DNA from 2 places in the Sediminibacillus sp. JSM 1682029 genome. Region 1 is predicted to be linked to the other one. Evidence: riboswitches for the same ligand, from Rfam matches in the RefSeq annotation. Region 1 holds a riboswitch; the other holds the start of a gene.
What was found. A riboswitch is a leader RNA that binds a small molecule or an ion and turns the genes downstream of it on or off. The one in region 1 is predicted to bind FMN.

Region 2: another riboswitch for FMN. It lies ahead of ribD (bifunctional diaminohydroxyphosphoribosylaminopyrimidine deaminase/5-amino-6-(5-phosphoribosylamino)uracil reductase RibD); the one in region 1 lies ahead of ABVF09_RS12720 (ECF transporter S component).

What each region holds. Positions count from the first base shown of each region.
Region 1 is NZ_JBEWYY010000007.1:36,222-43,537, forward strand. Features, by position in the region: gene menD (2-succinyl-5-enolpyruvyl-6-hydroxy-3-cyclohexene-1-carboxylic-acid synthase) at 1-1,064, opposite strand, end outside; gene ABVF09_RS12700 (isochorismate synthase) at 1,061-2,452, opposite strand; gene ABVF09_RS12705 (1,4-dihydroxy-2-naphthoate polyprenyltransferase) at 2,802-3,749, shown strand; gene ABVF09_RS12710 (hotdog fold thioesterase) at 3,884-4,270, shown strand; gene ABVF09_RS12715 (TraR/DksA C4-type zinc finger protein) at 4,511-4,882, shown strand; gene ABVF09_RS12720 (ECF transporter S component) at 5,074-5,661, opposite strand; FMN riboswitch at 5,828-5,971, opposite strand; gene ABVF09_RS12725 (M20/M25/M40 family metallo-hydrolase) at 6,036-7,094, opposite strand; gene ABVF09_RS12730 (thioredoxin family protein) at 7,204-7,316, shown strand, end outside.
Region 2 is NZ_JBEWYY010000013.1:33,105-40,420, reverse strand. Features, by position in the region: gene ABVF09_RS17400 (ABC transporter permease) at 1-498, shown strand, start outside; gene ABVF09_RS17395 (TetR/AcrR family transcriptional regulator) at 520-1,170, shown strand; gene murB (UDP-N-acetylmuramate dehydrogenase) at 1,825-2,775, shown strand; gene ABVF09_RS17385 (MFS transporter) at 2,839-4,119, opposite strand; gene ABVF09_RS17380 (ArsR/SmtB family transcription factor) at 4,186-4,821, opposite strand; FMN riboswitch at 4,981-5,125, shown strand; gene ribD (bifunctional diaminohydroxyphosphoribosylaminopyrimidine deaminase/5-amino-6-(5-phosphoribosylamino)uracil reductase RibD) at 5,310-6,413, shown strand; gene ABVF09_RS17370 (riboflavin synthase) at 6,414-7,073, shown strand; gene ABVF09_RS17365 (bifunctional 3,4-dihydroxy-2-butanone-4-phosphate synthase/GTP cyclohydrolase II) at 7,085-7,316, shown strand, end outside.

The DNA.
Region 1 (7,316 bases):
TATGGAGGAACAGTTCCAACATGCGCTAGATCCCGACAGAGCTGGATGGGATCGGCATAAATGAATTGAGCCGATGTACCAGCCGGTTCCCGATACCCATGATGCGGTTCTACCACAAAATGTTCGATACCCGGATGTTCTTTGACAAACAGCAAATACGGCTTAGAAACAGGCATAGCCCCAAATCGGATAATAAAGTCCGGGTCGATCCGATCCCTGACTTGCTTACTTTTCAGTACAGCATCGTAGCTTTCCATGACGTTCACTTTGTCATGCTGTCCTGCCCTCAACTGGGACAATGGATCGGCAAGTACAGGAAGCTGCCACTTTTCTGCCAAAAGGCAAACGGCCTCTGCCAAATCCGGATCGAATTGAGGACCACAGACAAGCAAGCCTTTTTGATGCACAGACAGCTGTTCAATCAGTTTATCAAGCTGGTGTTGCTCCAATCTTTTTCCGCCCGTATATGTTTGATGGTGGGACTTGCCGTTACTGTCTCCCCATATATTCTCCAAAGAGAAATCGGGCATTAAAGGTTCGCGGAATGGAAAATTCAAATGCACAGGCCCAGGGTTTCCTTCCGCTGCAGTATGGAAAGCCCTGGCTGCTTTACTTCGTGCATATTGCAGCATGGCCGGCTCCTGCTCCGGAAGCGCCATTTCCTGAAACCATTTGGCGTATTTTCCATACATTTCGATTTGTTCAATTGCTTGAGGGGCCCCGACATCCCGAAGTTCATGCGGACGATCCGCCGTCAATACCACGAGAGGCACACGACTGTAATATGCTTCTACAACCGCAGGAAAATAATTGGCCGCTGCTGTCCCGGACGTACAGACAATGGCGACAGGTTTGTTTTGCTGCTTTGCCATACCGAGAGCAAAATAGGCCGCAGATCGCTCATCCATATTCACCCAATGACTGATATGCGGATGTTCTGCGAAAGTGACAGCGAGCGGGGTCGATCGTGAACCTGGTGAAACAACTACATCTCTCAGTCCACTTTGATACAGTTCATCGACAAAATTGGCAGTATATCTGGTCAACGCCTCGGTATAACTCATGATCGTCCTCCTAAAACAGACAGTATCGGTGTGAACTTTATATTTGTCTCCTGATACTCTTCCTCCGGGTTTGAGTCCTTAACAACGCCGCATCCGGCAAATAGGGAAGCATGGTCGTCCTGGATCAGTGCCGAACGGATTGCAACGGCGAATTCTCCGTTTTGATAGGCATCCAACCAGCCAATCGGTGCTCCGTACCAACCGCGATCCAGGTGCTCGTGTTCACGGATGAATGCAACCGATTCCTCGCTTGGCAGACCACCCAATGCAGGCGTCGGATGGAGCCGTTTCACAATATCGAGTATGGTATAGCCATCATGCAGGACGGCTTCCACAGGGGTATAGAGATGCTGCAAATTTTTCAACGGATATAAAACTGGTTCATCCGGAACCCGGACGTGATCACAACATGCGGATACAGCTTTCTTGATCATTTCCACCACAAACTGATGTTCACTGCGGTTTTTTTCATCGGTCAAGAGCTGCTCGCCGATCCGGTTATCTTCTGCTTCGGTCGTTCCCCTGGGCGCAGTACCAGCGAGACACGTCGACAGCAGCTTTTGATCTTCCACCTTCACCAACCGTTCCGGTGTGGCACCTAAAAAACAATCTTCGTCGTTTTCAAAGGCAAAAATGTAACTATTCGTCTGGGATTCTGTCAATGCTTTCAAGACAGGGGCCACATGTGCCTTGTCCGAAAATTGTACGCGGAGCTCACGCGCAAGCACGATTTTTTCGGTTTCCCCTTGCTTGATCGTTTCCGTAGCTTCCCGAACGAGCTGTTTCCACGCCATGGGTTCCACCTCGCTTTTTTCCGAAACAACAGGCCCCTCCGGCAATGTAGCAGAAGATAACAGCAACCGTCTGTCTTTATCCATGCGCTGTTCGATGTCAGCTGCCCTATCGTCCTGATAAACAACGATGTTGCTAGTCAAATAATGTTTCCCGTTTACGACTGTAAGCAAGTAAGCGGGAATTCGAAGTTTGCTGTCGGGAAAAGACTTCCAAAGGGAAGTAGCCGGTTTAGCAGGATCAAAAGAAAAACCGCCGAAGGCAATCGGCCCTGTTCCCGGTTGACGCTGAGGATTGTGGATGATCGCCTGCTGGATCATCTTTTTCCATTTATTCTCCATTTGTTCGAACCGTTTTTCTCCTGAAGCAATTAAAGCATGGGCTTCTCCCGCTCCTGCCAGCATGAGACTGCCTGCAGAATTCCCCCAAAAAATCCGGCCGCCATCAAACGAAGACCCATTGGCGAAAAAAGAAATCGGATTGACTGCAGGAACCGGTTCGGTAAAACTTAATAACTGGGGCTCCTGATTTGACCTGGCTGCGGTGACCGCCTCCTCGACAGCAAGTCCCAATTCTTTCAATTCTGTTTGAATCATGTATGATACCCTCCAATACAATAGGGAGAAAGTATGTGATTATTTCTTCCAATATAAGTACAGAAACGAGCACCGGTCCCTCGACTGGCAAACCGGCCCATGTATCTATTTACCCATAAATAAGGCACATTAATAAAAAATATAACTTCCAAGCTATAAAATCAAGTATTCACACCTGCACTGCAGACTTGAGAACCACTATCTATTTTATTCCCTTTTCGTCCGTTTCTCAACAATTGCCACTAATTCCTAGTAAATTATTATAATAGATAATTGACACGGTCTTGTCGTTTCCCTAAACTTAATATGATATACCACGATTTGAAGGCTTATGTAAGGAGAGAACCATATGCAATCCCTTGATAAAAACGCAATCAGCAGTGCGCTCAATGAAAAAGCAGGGTTTCAAGTCTGGTGGCGTCTGCTACGACCGCATACTCTTACCGCTTCGTTTGTACCAGTTTTTGTCGGTACCATGGCAGCACTGCTGGATGCTTCCGTTAATTTCTGGTTATTTGCAGCAATGCTGTTGGCTTCCATGCTCATCCAGGCGGCAACCAATATGTTCAATGAATACTACGATTTTGTCAGAGGGTTGGACAACGAGAAATCTGTCGGAATCGGCGGCACCATTGTCCGGGACGGGGTCGCTCCTCAAACGGTGCTTCGTTTGGCGCTTAGTTTCTTCGCCATAGCTGTCATGCTCGGCGTCTATATTTGCCTTGAATCCAGCTGGTGGATTGCCGCAATCGGAATCATTTCCATGTTGTGCGGCTATTTATACACAGGGGGACCTTATCCAATCGCATATACCCCTTTTGGGGAACTGATCGCCGGTTTTTTCATGGGAACAGTCATCATCGGGATTAGTTACTTTATTCAAACAATGGAAGTGACCGGCTCCGTTGTATGGATTTCCATTCCTGTAGCCATCTTTATCGGCACGATCATGCTTTCTAATAACATCAGGGACTTGGAGGGCGACAAAGAAAACGGCAGAAAAACAATCGCTATTTTAATCGGCAGAAAAAATGCGGTGTTACTGCTAGCGTCCTTATTTACTATCAGTTATTTATTGATGGCAGTTTATGTGTTTACAGGAATTCTGCCTATTTGGTCCTTCATCACCCTGCTTGGAACAAAAAAAGCGGTAAGTGCAGTCAAAGGCTTTAAAGGAAAAACCGTCAATTTGGAAATGATGCCGGCAATGAAGGCAACAGCGCAGACGAACACCTTTTTCGGGTTGCTGCTGGGACTGTCGTTGCTGATTGAATATTTCATTCCATTTCATTTTTAAGTACACCGAAGTAAACGACAAGCTGCCGACTTGTCGTTTTTTTATTCCATAATACGTAATGCCGGGATAGCCAGGAAGAAAATGGACGTTTCAACCTATTGTCCCGGGGAAATATGATAGAAAGGATGTTCACTATGAATCTTGAAAACACCTTGATGGAAGCACTTGGAATGCAGGTAATCACACAGGAGAAGAATTTAGTCGAAATAACCATGCCGGTAAACAAACAAACGCACCAGCCAATGGGTTATTTGCATGGAGGTGCCAGCGTTGCATTGGCAGAATCAGCAGCAAGCATCGCTTCTTTCTTGAATATAGATGCAGACAAACACCAGATTTTTGGTATAGAAATCAATGCCAACCACATAAAAAGCAAACGTTCCGGAATCGTTACCGGAAGAGCTACCCCGCTCCACCTCGGCAAGACGACTATGGTTTGGGACATTAAAATTGTGGACGAACAAGAGCGACTCATTTCTGTTTCACGCTGCACAGTGGGAGTCGTACCCTTGAAAAACTAAGAAAAGAGCAAGACGCCTGTTTAAAAGCGCAGAGAGTCCCGCACGGCCTGTGGCACCAACGCCTGCATGACTCCGTCTGCGGGCCTCCGACAACGGGGCGGCGTCTTCTACCACAGAAAGAATCGGCTTATGAACGTGAGGAGAAAGGCGCCGGAGCTAGACAAGAACAGCATGGAGCGCTTTGTCCTTTCCATCACATCTGCTCTTATCCTCTGAACCTGCAAGAAAGGAGTATCGTTAATGGATCAAGAAAAACTCGCACACTATAAACAATTATTGGAAACGATGAAAAAAGAGGCACAAGAAGAACTCGGTCAAAATGCCGACAGCTATAATCTGGATAAAGAATATCCGGACGACTCGATCGGAGAGTTCACCAACTATGACAACCACCCGGCTGACTTGGGAACGGAAATGTTCGAGCGGGAAAAGGCGGCCACCCTCAACTCACAAGCACGTCAACGATTAAGCGAAATCGAACATGCTTTGGATAAAATCGACAAAGGCACTTACGGTTTCAGTGAATCGTCAGGAAAACCAATTCCCGAAGAGCGTCTGGAAATAGAACCGACGGCGCGTTATCTAGTCGAGGAAGTCGACGGAAACGACTAATAAATTGAAAGCGGCCGGGACAATAGCACGGCCGCCAAAGCAAAAAAACGAGCGAATTCTAAATGCCCGAAATAAAAAGCACCCTATAGAGCAGACACTTAAAAAGAGTCTTCTTATAGGGTACTTTTTATGGAAAACGTTCGGCTTTTATTTTGCACTTTGCTTCTGTCCCAGCTTCTTTTCAGGAGATATTAAGACGCAGCCATCCTTTTTTTCTCCAGCCATGGTTTCAACTTTATAAACAGCGGCACGAAAAGCGCACCGATAACGATTCCTTTGATTACATTAAAGGGAAGAATACCTCCCGTTACCGTCACCAGTTTCACTTGGTCACTCATCGATTCCCACCCCATAAACATACTGTAAGCGGGCAAAAGGACAAAGTAATTCAGCAGCCCCATTCCCACTGCCATGACAACCGTGCCTGTCACTAACCCGGAAACCAGACTCTTTACCCCTTTGAACTTATGATAGAGCATGGATACAGGCACTACAAACAGAACACCGGCGAGGAAATTGGAAGCAATGCCGATCGGATCACCTGCACCTGTATAAATCAAATAAAGCAAATTTTTGACTGCTTCCACTATGATGCCTGCCCCAGGGGAAAAAATCAGGGCGGCAATCAATGCCGGTACTTCACTGAAATCAACTTTCAAATATTGCGGCAGCATCGGAAGGGGAAAATTCAAAAACATCAACATCATTGAAATAGTTCCCAGCAGTGCCAAAATAATCAATTTTAATAAATTTGAAGATTGCTTGGTTGTTGTAGCCAATATCTTCTCCTCCTTCATCTTGTGCATCGAATCCTATCTGGCGATGAAGGTGAAACAGAATTCCCATGAATCAAGAAATCCATCAGAAAACCCTGAAGCGTATAGAAGCTTCAGGGTTTATGTTCAGAGGGAAATAAAAGGCAGTCTTATCCATGCCTTTTCTGTTCCGTATCTTCTCCCATCCAGACTGTAACTGTCGGTCCTGGAATCGCACCAGGTCAGCCATCCGGCGTTAGCCGGACAGGTCACGGACTTAGAGCTCAAGCTCTTCACCGTCGGTCGGGAATTTCACCCTGCCCCGAAGATAGATTCGATATTTAATTGGTAATCTTATTATACTACCTTTCCAAACTTTTGCAAATAGAAACGTTTGATCAGTCCTCCAGCGGATTCAGACTTTCATTGCCGGTCATCTCGGCAATCATTTTGACCAACAAATCAATTTCTTCATCCATATCCTTGATACTGACCGTTTCCACAGGTGAGTGCATATACCTCAGCGGAAGGGAGACAAGTCCGACCGGAACTCCCCGACCCGTAAGACGCATCTTGTCTGCATCCGTTCCTGTCGCTCGTTGGGTCAATTCGTATTGCACCCGCATATTCAGAGAACGGGCTGCTTTCTCCAACAGCTGGTTGATTTTGATATTGATCGGTGCCCCTTTAGCCAGAACCGGCCCTTTTTCCAATTGAACGTCGCCATATTTATTTTTGTTCACACCTGGATAATCGGTCGCGAAAGTTACATCACAAGCAATAGCCATATCAGGTTCAATGCCTGCGGCAGCAAAATAAGCACCACCCATATTGGTTTCCTCATTTACTGTACTGGCGGCATACACGCCCACATCTACTTCCTTCTCCGCCAGGCGGCGAAGCACTTCTGCCACTATGAAAGCGCCTGTCCGGTTATCAAGGCCGCGGCCGGATATATATCGATCAAGCAACACTTCCGGTTCCCTTTTGTAAACGGCTAAATCACCGATTTGGACATATTTCTCCATTTCCTCTTTCGAGCGTGCACCGCAATCGATGAACAAGTCCTCTAAATCGAAATCACCCTTGATGCCGCCATGATGTTGGGCATTGACTCCAATCACTCCGGTGATTTCCTGGGCATAGCCCAAGACCGTCACTTTCATTCCAATGGCTGCTTTCGGATTGATGCCGCCCATTTTGTCGAAATGAAGATATCCTTGTTCATCAATCCGGTTGATCACAAGGGCGATTTCATCACAGTGACCAGCCAAAAGAATTTTGAATTCAGCTTCCGGATTGAGTACACCGATTGCATTCCCTGCATTGTCGGTGATTATTTTGTCAGCGAAAGGTTTTACATAGTCGATCCACTTTTTTTGAATGTTCATCTCCATACTGGATGGAGATGGCGTTCGCAGCAAGTCCATTAAAAATTGTTGTCTGTTTTGTTCCATATGTAGTTCCTCCTTTATCACATATGTTAATGATACCAAAAATTTGGGAAAACACTAAATGTTGTGAAGCCAGAATCCATTTTGAATCAAAAAATCAGGAGTGATACAGTTGAATTTAGAAACATGGTACCAAAAAGGGATCGATCCGGATGACTATATAGAATCGATGCAACAGCATAGAGAAAACTTGTTGTACGTATATGATCATTTCACTTTGCCTGA
Region 2 (7,316 bases), on a different contig from region 1:
GGGACGTTGGAGCGGCTATTCGCCACGCCTTTGAAAGGTTGGGAAATCATCCTTGGTTATATCAGCGGCTTTGGGCTATTCGCAGTGATTCAGTCGTTTATCGTCGCGTTGTATGCCGTTTATGTCTTGGGAGTTCCGCTAAATGGATCCTTATGGCTGGTCATTCTGGTCACCATGCTTCTTTCATTGAGTGCGCTGACACTCGGCATCCTGTTATCCTCTTTTGCCAGAAATGAATTTCAACTTATGCAGTTCATTCCACTCGTGATTGTTCCACAGGCGTTCTTTTCGGGGATGTTCAATCTGGATAACGCTGCTGATTGGGTGGCGTATTTAGAATATTGTATGCCGATTTCTTATGGGGCCGATGCCCTCAAGGAAATCATGATCAAGGGGAACGGACTGGCTGATATACAGGTCGATCTATATGTTGTCCTAGGGTTTTCTCTATTATGTTACCTGTTGAATCTTGGTACACTTAAGGCATACCGAAAATAATGAAAAAGTGAGGATCAGCTTATGCGGGAGTCCTATTTAAGAGAATTGTTGAAAGTGGATGGACAAGAAATCCGATTGACCGAGAAGCAAGCAAACATTCTTGCGGCTGCAATCGAGATTTTTGCCGAAAAAGGGTATGCGGGCACAGCCACAAGTGAAATCGCCAAGCGTGCTGGAGTAGCGGAAGGGACCATTTTTCGGCACTACCCGGCAAAAAAGGATTTGCTATTGGCTATAGTGAAGCCGGGAGTGCTCAAGCTCGCTGTTCCTGTGTTCGCTGACAACATGGTCGAAAATATTTTCAATCGCGAATTTCAAGGCTTTGACGAGCTGTTGAGAACATTCATTTACAATCGATTGGATTTTGCCAGACAAAATGTCGCGATTTTGCGGATAGTGCTCCAGGAGTTTGCCTTTCACCCGGAAATCAAAATGATTATCGAGGAGGCGTTCCTTGAAAAAGTGTACCCGAGGATCAAGCAGACAGTCACTGGGTTCCAGGAAGCGGGACTGCTTAAAGAAATGCCGATTACGACGACGGTCCGTTGTATTGTCTCCCCGATATTGGGGTTCATCGTCACCCGTTTTCTCTTGAATCCTGATGCTGAGTGGGATGAGGCCCAGGAAGTGGAGCATCTCATTGATTTTATTTTGAAAGGCATGGAAGCATGACATAGAAAGGATGCTCGACAAAAAAGCATTGCGAGTCTCCACTACGGCAAGGTACTTCGATTTCCGCGGGCGCGGATTCAGCTAACAACGACTTTTGTCTCGAATCGTTACGTTCGGAAAGCTATGCCGCACTTAAACAGGAGTGCGGCTTTTTAACTTTTATGCTGCTGGCCATCGCACATCCAATTGCCGAAGAATAAAAGGAACTTCTCATCCTGATTTTCCGTCTTCGCCAAAAAAGAGTCTGTCATCGCTGTTTATTGCTTTCCTTTTAAAGAAGTTTGGATATTCTATCAGCCAAAAGAAGAAAACGAATATATTCAGCCGGTCCTGATCGTCCGGAAGCAGAAATTCGCTGTATATTTGGAATTCGTTCTTTTTTGCTTTGGTGGCCATATTTTGTCCGGGTCGGTTTTATCGAATGGACAGTGTGGGAATGTTTGACTGACTGGCCAGCGGGTAGTGATAGGGGTGATTGGTGATTAGGCACGAATTCTTCTGGGAAGACATAACCTTTTAATGAGCTAAATAAAGGTTGGGAAAATCGTAGTTGGCGCTGTCAAGTCCACCTGTTATAATCAAGGTTATGGGAAAAGGGATTCATGGGTCACTTTTAACCATCAACGAAGAGGACAATTAAAGGAATGATTTGATTTGATAAATATCAAACATGTTTATCAGGAAATATCACATATAACAGCTACAGAAAACATTATGCTGGATGAGCTGTTGAAAAACCATACGTACACTCGCCTTGGCGGAAAAGCGGATATCCTTGTCACGCCGGAAACATTTTCTGAAGTTCAGGAACTGGTGAAGCTTTCCAGAAGGGAAAATATCCCGTTCACCCTGCTTGGCAATGGCTCCAATATGATTGTGAAGGACGGTGGAATTCGCGGCATCGTCATGAGTCAAAAACGCTTTCAGGATATCCGGGTAGAGTCTGATACGATATTCGCCCAAAGCGGAGCGGCCATAATCGATGTTTCACGCCGGGCGTTGAACGAGAGGCTGAGCGGGCTGGAGTTTGCCTGCGGAATCCCGGGAACAGTGGGAGGAGCCTTGTTTATGAATGCCGGTGCTTACGGCGGGGAAATCAAAGATGTATTAGAAGAGGCGGTGGTCGTCGATCGGGAGGGGGCATTATTGACCCTTGCTGCAGAAGAGCTGGATTTGGAATACCGGACCAGCAATATTCCAGACAACGGATACATCGTTTTAGAGGCAAAGTTCAAGCTCCAACCAGGCGACTATCAGAATATCAAGGCAGTGATGGACGACCTTACACATAAGCGGGAATCCAAGCAGCCGCTCGAATATCCATCATGCGGCAGTGTTTTTAAACGACCGCCAGGTTATTTTGCCGGCAAGTTGATCCAGGATAGCGAGTTGCAGGGTAAAGGAGTAGGCGGTGCAGAAGTTTCCACCAAGCATGCAGGCTTCATCGTCAATAAAAACAATGCGACTGCAACCGAATATATCTCTGTCATTGAGCTGGTACAAAAGACAGTCAAGGATAAGTTCGGTGTTTTCCTGGAAAGAGAAGTCAAAATCATCGGAGAAGATGCCGATGCGGAAACGGTTAAAGCAGTAAAGCAAAATTGACAAAAGAAATGGCTGGCACAGAAGCATATTGGACAAAGCAAAACCGAACGATGATTCGAATATCTAAGCATTCGAACCCGTTCGGTTTTCTTTCATATCAGTGGGCAAGTCGAAGGTTTCCGCAGTCATTTCAGCCGTTTTAGGCAGCTTTCGAAGTCCCGGATGACAGAGCCATACGATTGCCACTATCAACAAGCCCGCTCCGGCACAGCTGAAGATCAGGGCGGGAGAAAAGGTAGAAGCAAGGGATCCGCCAGCCAGTGACCCAATCGGCATAGCTGAGGCACTCATACTGCGGGAAACGGTATTGACTCGTCCTAATAGATGGAGCGGGACAACGGATTGCATTACGGCAGCAAACAAAACATTGGTCGCGCCAACTGGTATCCACGCCAACCCGAATAGCACCGCACCCCAAAGGACAGGTGTGAGAAATGTACTGGCAACCCAGAAACAAGACCCGAAAAAAAACGTCAGAATGGAAAGCTTTCCCACTGAAAACCGGCCGAACAAAGAACTGGTCAATGCTCCGAGCAGGGAACCGGTAGACATAGCCGCCAAGTAAAAACCGTATATTTCTGCTCCCCCCAGCTCAGCTCCCAAACCGGGAAGGACGGCCAATCCAGCGCCAATCGCAAAGTTGCAAGCGACAGCCCCAATTAAAAAACTTGCCAACAATGAGTGGAAAACAATCGAAAATCCTTGTTTCAATTCCGTTTTATATTCCAGAAAAGCCTGTTTAACTGATGTCTTTTCTTTCCTCTTTTCTTCGGCCCATGGAAGTTTACAAATAGTGAACAATATGGCTGCCAAAGCAAATGTCATGGAGTCTGCAAGATATAGAGACACAGCTCCTACGATGGCGACGAGGATTCCGGAAACGGCATTGAATAGCAAATCAATCCCCTGATAGGCAAAGGCGAACAAGGAATTTCCCTTTACAAGCTGTTGTCTGGAAAGAATATAGACAAGTGCTTTTGTCTGGGAAGGATAGGCAAATTGTTCAATAAAAGCGATCAGTGGCATGATAATCAGGATGAGATGAACGGACAAAAAACCGAGCCAGTGAGCCATCGGAATGATTAAAATCAGGATGCATTGTAACAGCTGGGTAAGCACAAGTACTTTTTTAATCGGCCATTTATCGACAAACGGCCCTGTGAAAAACTGTAGCGCCGCTGGAAGCAACGTTAAAAACCCCGCCAAACCAGAGTAAAATGCACTGCCGCCTAAATCGTAAACAAGCCACATGGCAGCTACATAGTAAATGCTGTCCCCGATATTGGTGACAATTCTGCCGATAAATAACAGTAGAAAATTTCGATTGGTCCATAGTAAGTTCATTTACGGCCTCCTAGTTAAAAAAGTTATACGGTTGAAAAAAACTAACCGTAAGCTTAAAAAAAGAAACTATTCAGATTCTTTTTTTGATTGATCTTTTATTTCTCTTTTTTGGAACAACGACTCGTCGATTTCGAATCCAAAAGCCGTAATGCTGTATAGCTTTTGATCGGGGGCGTTTTCCGTCTCGGCGCTTAAAGCCTTTAATTCATCTATTAAATCAAAAAACTTCTTAATCCACTGCTTGAAATCTTCTTCCGTTGCCGAGATTTCCCATGTCGAGCCAAGATGCGACCATTCTGCGGGTTTGGATGTAGCTGTCTCTTGCTTAAAGGCATCCTCTGGAGCGGTGATTACCCTCATTTTCGTCCTTTCCAGCATGCGGGTGTACATTTGCCGAATTGATTCACTTAGTTCTTCTTTATACGGAAGCAATTCCTCTGAAGGTGTAAATCCTCTTGCGGTGGATTGGTAAAATTTTTGCATGATTCCATTCTTTTCTTCTGTCTTCACAATTTCCACTAATCCATTTTTGGCTAACTCCCGCAGGTGATAATGAATCTTTGCCCTGGAGAGATTGAATTGGAAGGCCAACTGCTGCCCGGTGTATGGCTGTTCCATCAGCCGCATCATTATCTGACTCCGAAAAGGATCACTCAAAGATTTTAACTGTTCATAAGTCTCCAATACCATTAATTGTTTCATCCCAAGTCACCCCTTTGTTAAAAATCATACGGTAAAATTTATTTAACCGTATAGTAACATGTTCATAGGTCACACACAAGGTAATTTGGAGAAATTTTCATAAGGCTAGTTAGATGCATTTTTCACAAAATAATGCTATGATGTCCTTAATTAAATACGAAATTCCTTTGGGGCAGGGTGTAAATCCCGACCGGCGGTGATGGACAAGTTCATGTCCTCAGTCCGTGACCCGTTTGCGAAAGCAACGGTGGATTTGGTGAAATTCCAAAGCCGACAGTTAAAGTCTGGATGGGAAAAGGAACAGGACGTTTGTGACGTTGATTCGAGTACGGGAAAACGCGGGGCATTTTATGCCGCTGCTTTCTTTGCCGTATTCAGGAAGCACCGTCTCAACTTAACTTTACCTATTTTAAAAGCCCCGGCATCTACCGGGGCTTTTTTGTGTTTTGAATGAAATATCGAAACTCCGTGCTCCGGGAAACGAGAGGATGAAGGATTTGGCATCAAAAGAAACCTATATGGATACAGCGTTGGCGTTGGCAGAAGTGACCATTGGACAAACAAGTCCGAACCCTTCTGTCGGTGCGGTCGTCGTGAAAGATGGCAAAGTGATCGGAATGGGCAGCCACTTGGAGGCAGGGAGTGCACATGCAGAAGTGCATGCGTTGAGACAAGCGGGAGAAGCGGCGGCAGGTGCAGTGATGTATGTCACCTTGGAACCGTGCTCCCATCATGGTAAAACTCCGCCGTGTGCCGATTTGATTGTGGAACATCAATTAGCGAAAGTCTACATTGCCTGTCTGGATCCCAATCCCGAAGTGGCGGGCCGTGGTGTGGAAAGGTTGCGTCAGGCAGGAATCGAGGTCGAAGTGGGCTTGAGACAGGAAAAGGCGTTGGAGCTCAATCGCCGGTTTTTTAAACAAATCAGAGAAAAGTCACCCTTTGTTACATTGAAAGCGGCCATGACTTTGGACGGCAAAACGGCAGCCAGTACTGGTGACAGTCGCTGGGTCACATCGGCAGCTGCAAGAGATGATGTTCATTGGCAGCGTGACCTCCATGACGCTGTCCTGGTCGGTATAGGGACCGTAGTGGCGGACGATCCACGGCTGACTGTCAGACTTCCGGAAGGCGGCAAGCAGCCGATTCGGATAGTGCTGGACAGCGATTTGAGTATTCCTGCCGGCAGCCACCTGCTGACTAGTCCCGAAGCGCCAACGTGGTTGATTTGTGGATCCTCAGCCGATACGGAACAATCCAAGCTGATAAAACCGCATGTGAAAGTATTCCAAATCGGTACAAAGAAAGTAGAGTTGGACTCCGTGTTGAAACTGCTGGGAAATGAGGGTGTGCAGTCTGTCTATGTAGAAGGCGGAAGTACCGTTCATGGCTCTTTTATCGAAACAGGTTTTTTTGATGAGTGTCATTGGTATATTGCTCCGCTCCTTCTTGGTGGGAGTGATGCCATTCCAGTGGTGGGTGGTGTTTCGCCGGAACGGATGGGGCTAGCAAAACAGCTGGACATTAAATCGGTCGAAAAAATCGGCGGCGATCTTAAAGTCATTGCCATACCAAAAAAGGAGGCGGAGTGATTGTTTACTGGTATTGTCGAAGAAAAGGGAAAAGTAACATCCATCCATCGCAAGCAGGACTCGTTGACGATGAACATAGCGGCTGAAACGGTGACAAGCGATGTGAGAATAGGCGACAGTATTTCGGTGAATGGTGTTTGTCTGACCGTCACGTCTTTTCAAGAGACTGATTTTACGGTAGACATCATTCCCGAAACATTCCGTACCTCCTCGCTGTCCGGAGTCACTCCCGGAACTCATGTTAATCTGGAACGGGCCATGCGTGCTCAGGATCGATTCGGGGGGCATTTTGTCTCCGGGCATGTAGATGCTGTAGGTATCATCACCCATAAGTGGAAGGAAGCAAATGCAGTTTATATAACCATCGAAGTCCCGCCAGAGGGAATTCCGTATCTATCGGAAAAGGGGTCAGTCGCAGTGGACGGCACTTCCTTGACCGTGTTTGCCGTCCATCCATCGGCTTTTACGATCTCGTTGATTCCCGAAACACAGCGGGCAACCATTCTCGCTGACAAGCAGACAGGAGAAACCGTCAACCTGGAATATGATGTGCTGGCAAAATACATCGATCGTCTACTGACGGCAAAATACCAGCCTGCAGAAGGGAAGACTGGGAAAATAACCACAGAAAAATTACAGCAATTTGGCTTTTTAGATTAGGAGGACTAGTTATGTTCCAAACGATAGACCAGGCAATACAAGACTTGAGGGCTGGAAAAATGGTCATTGTCGTGGACGACGAAGACCGGGAAAACGAAGGAGACTTGGTTATGCTTGCAGAGCATGCCACTCCTGAATCGATCAACTTCATGGCCAAGGAAGGCAGGGGACTTATATGTGCTCCGATGGACAAAAAGCTGGCCGACAAACTCCGCCTGCCAGCCATGGTGGAAGAAAACAGCG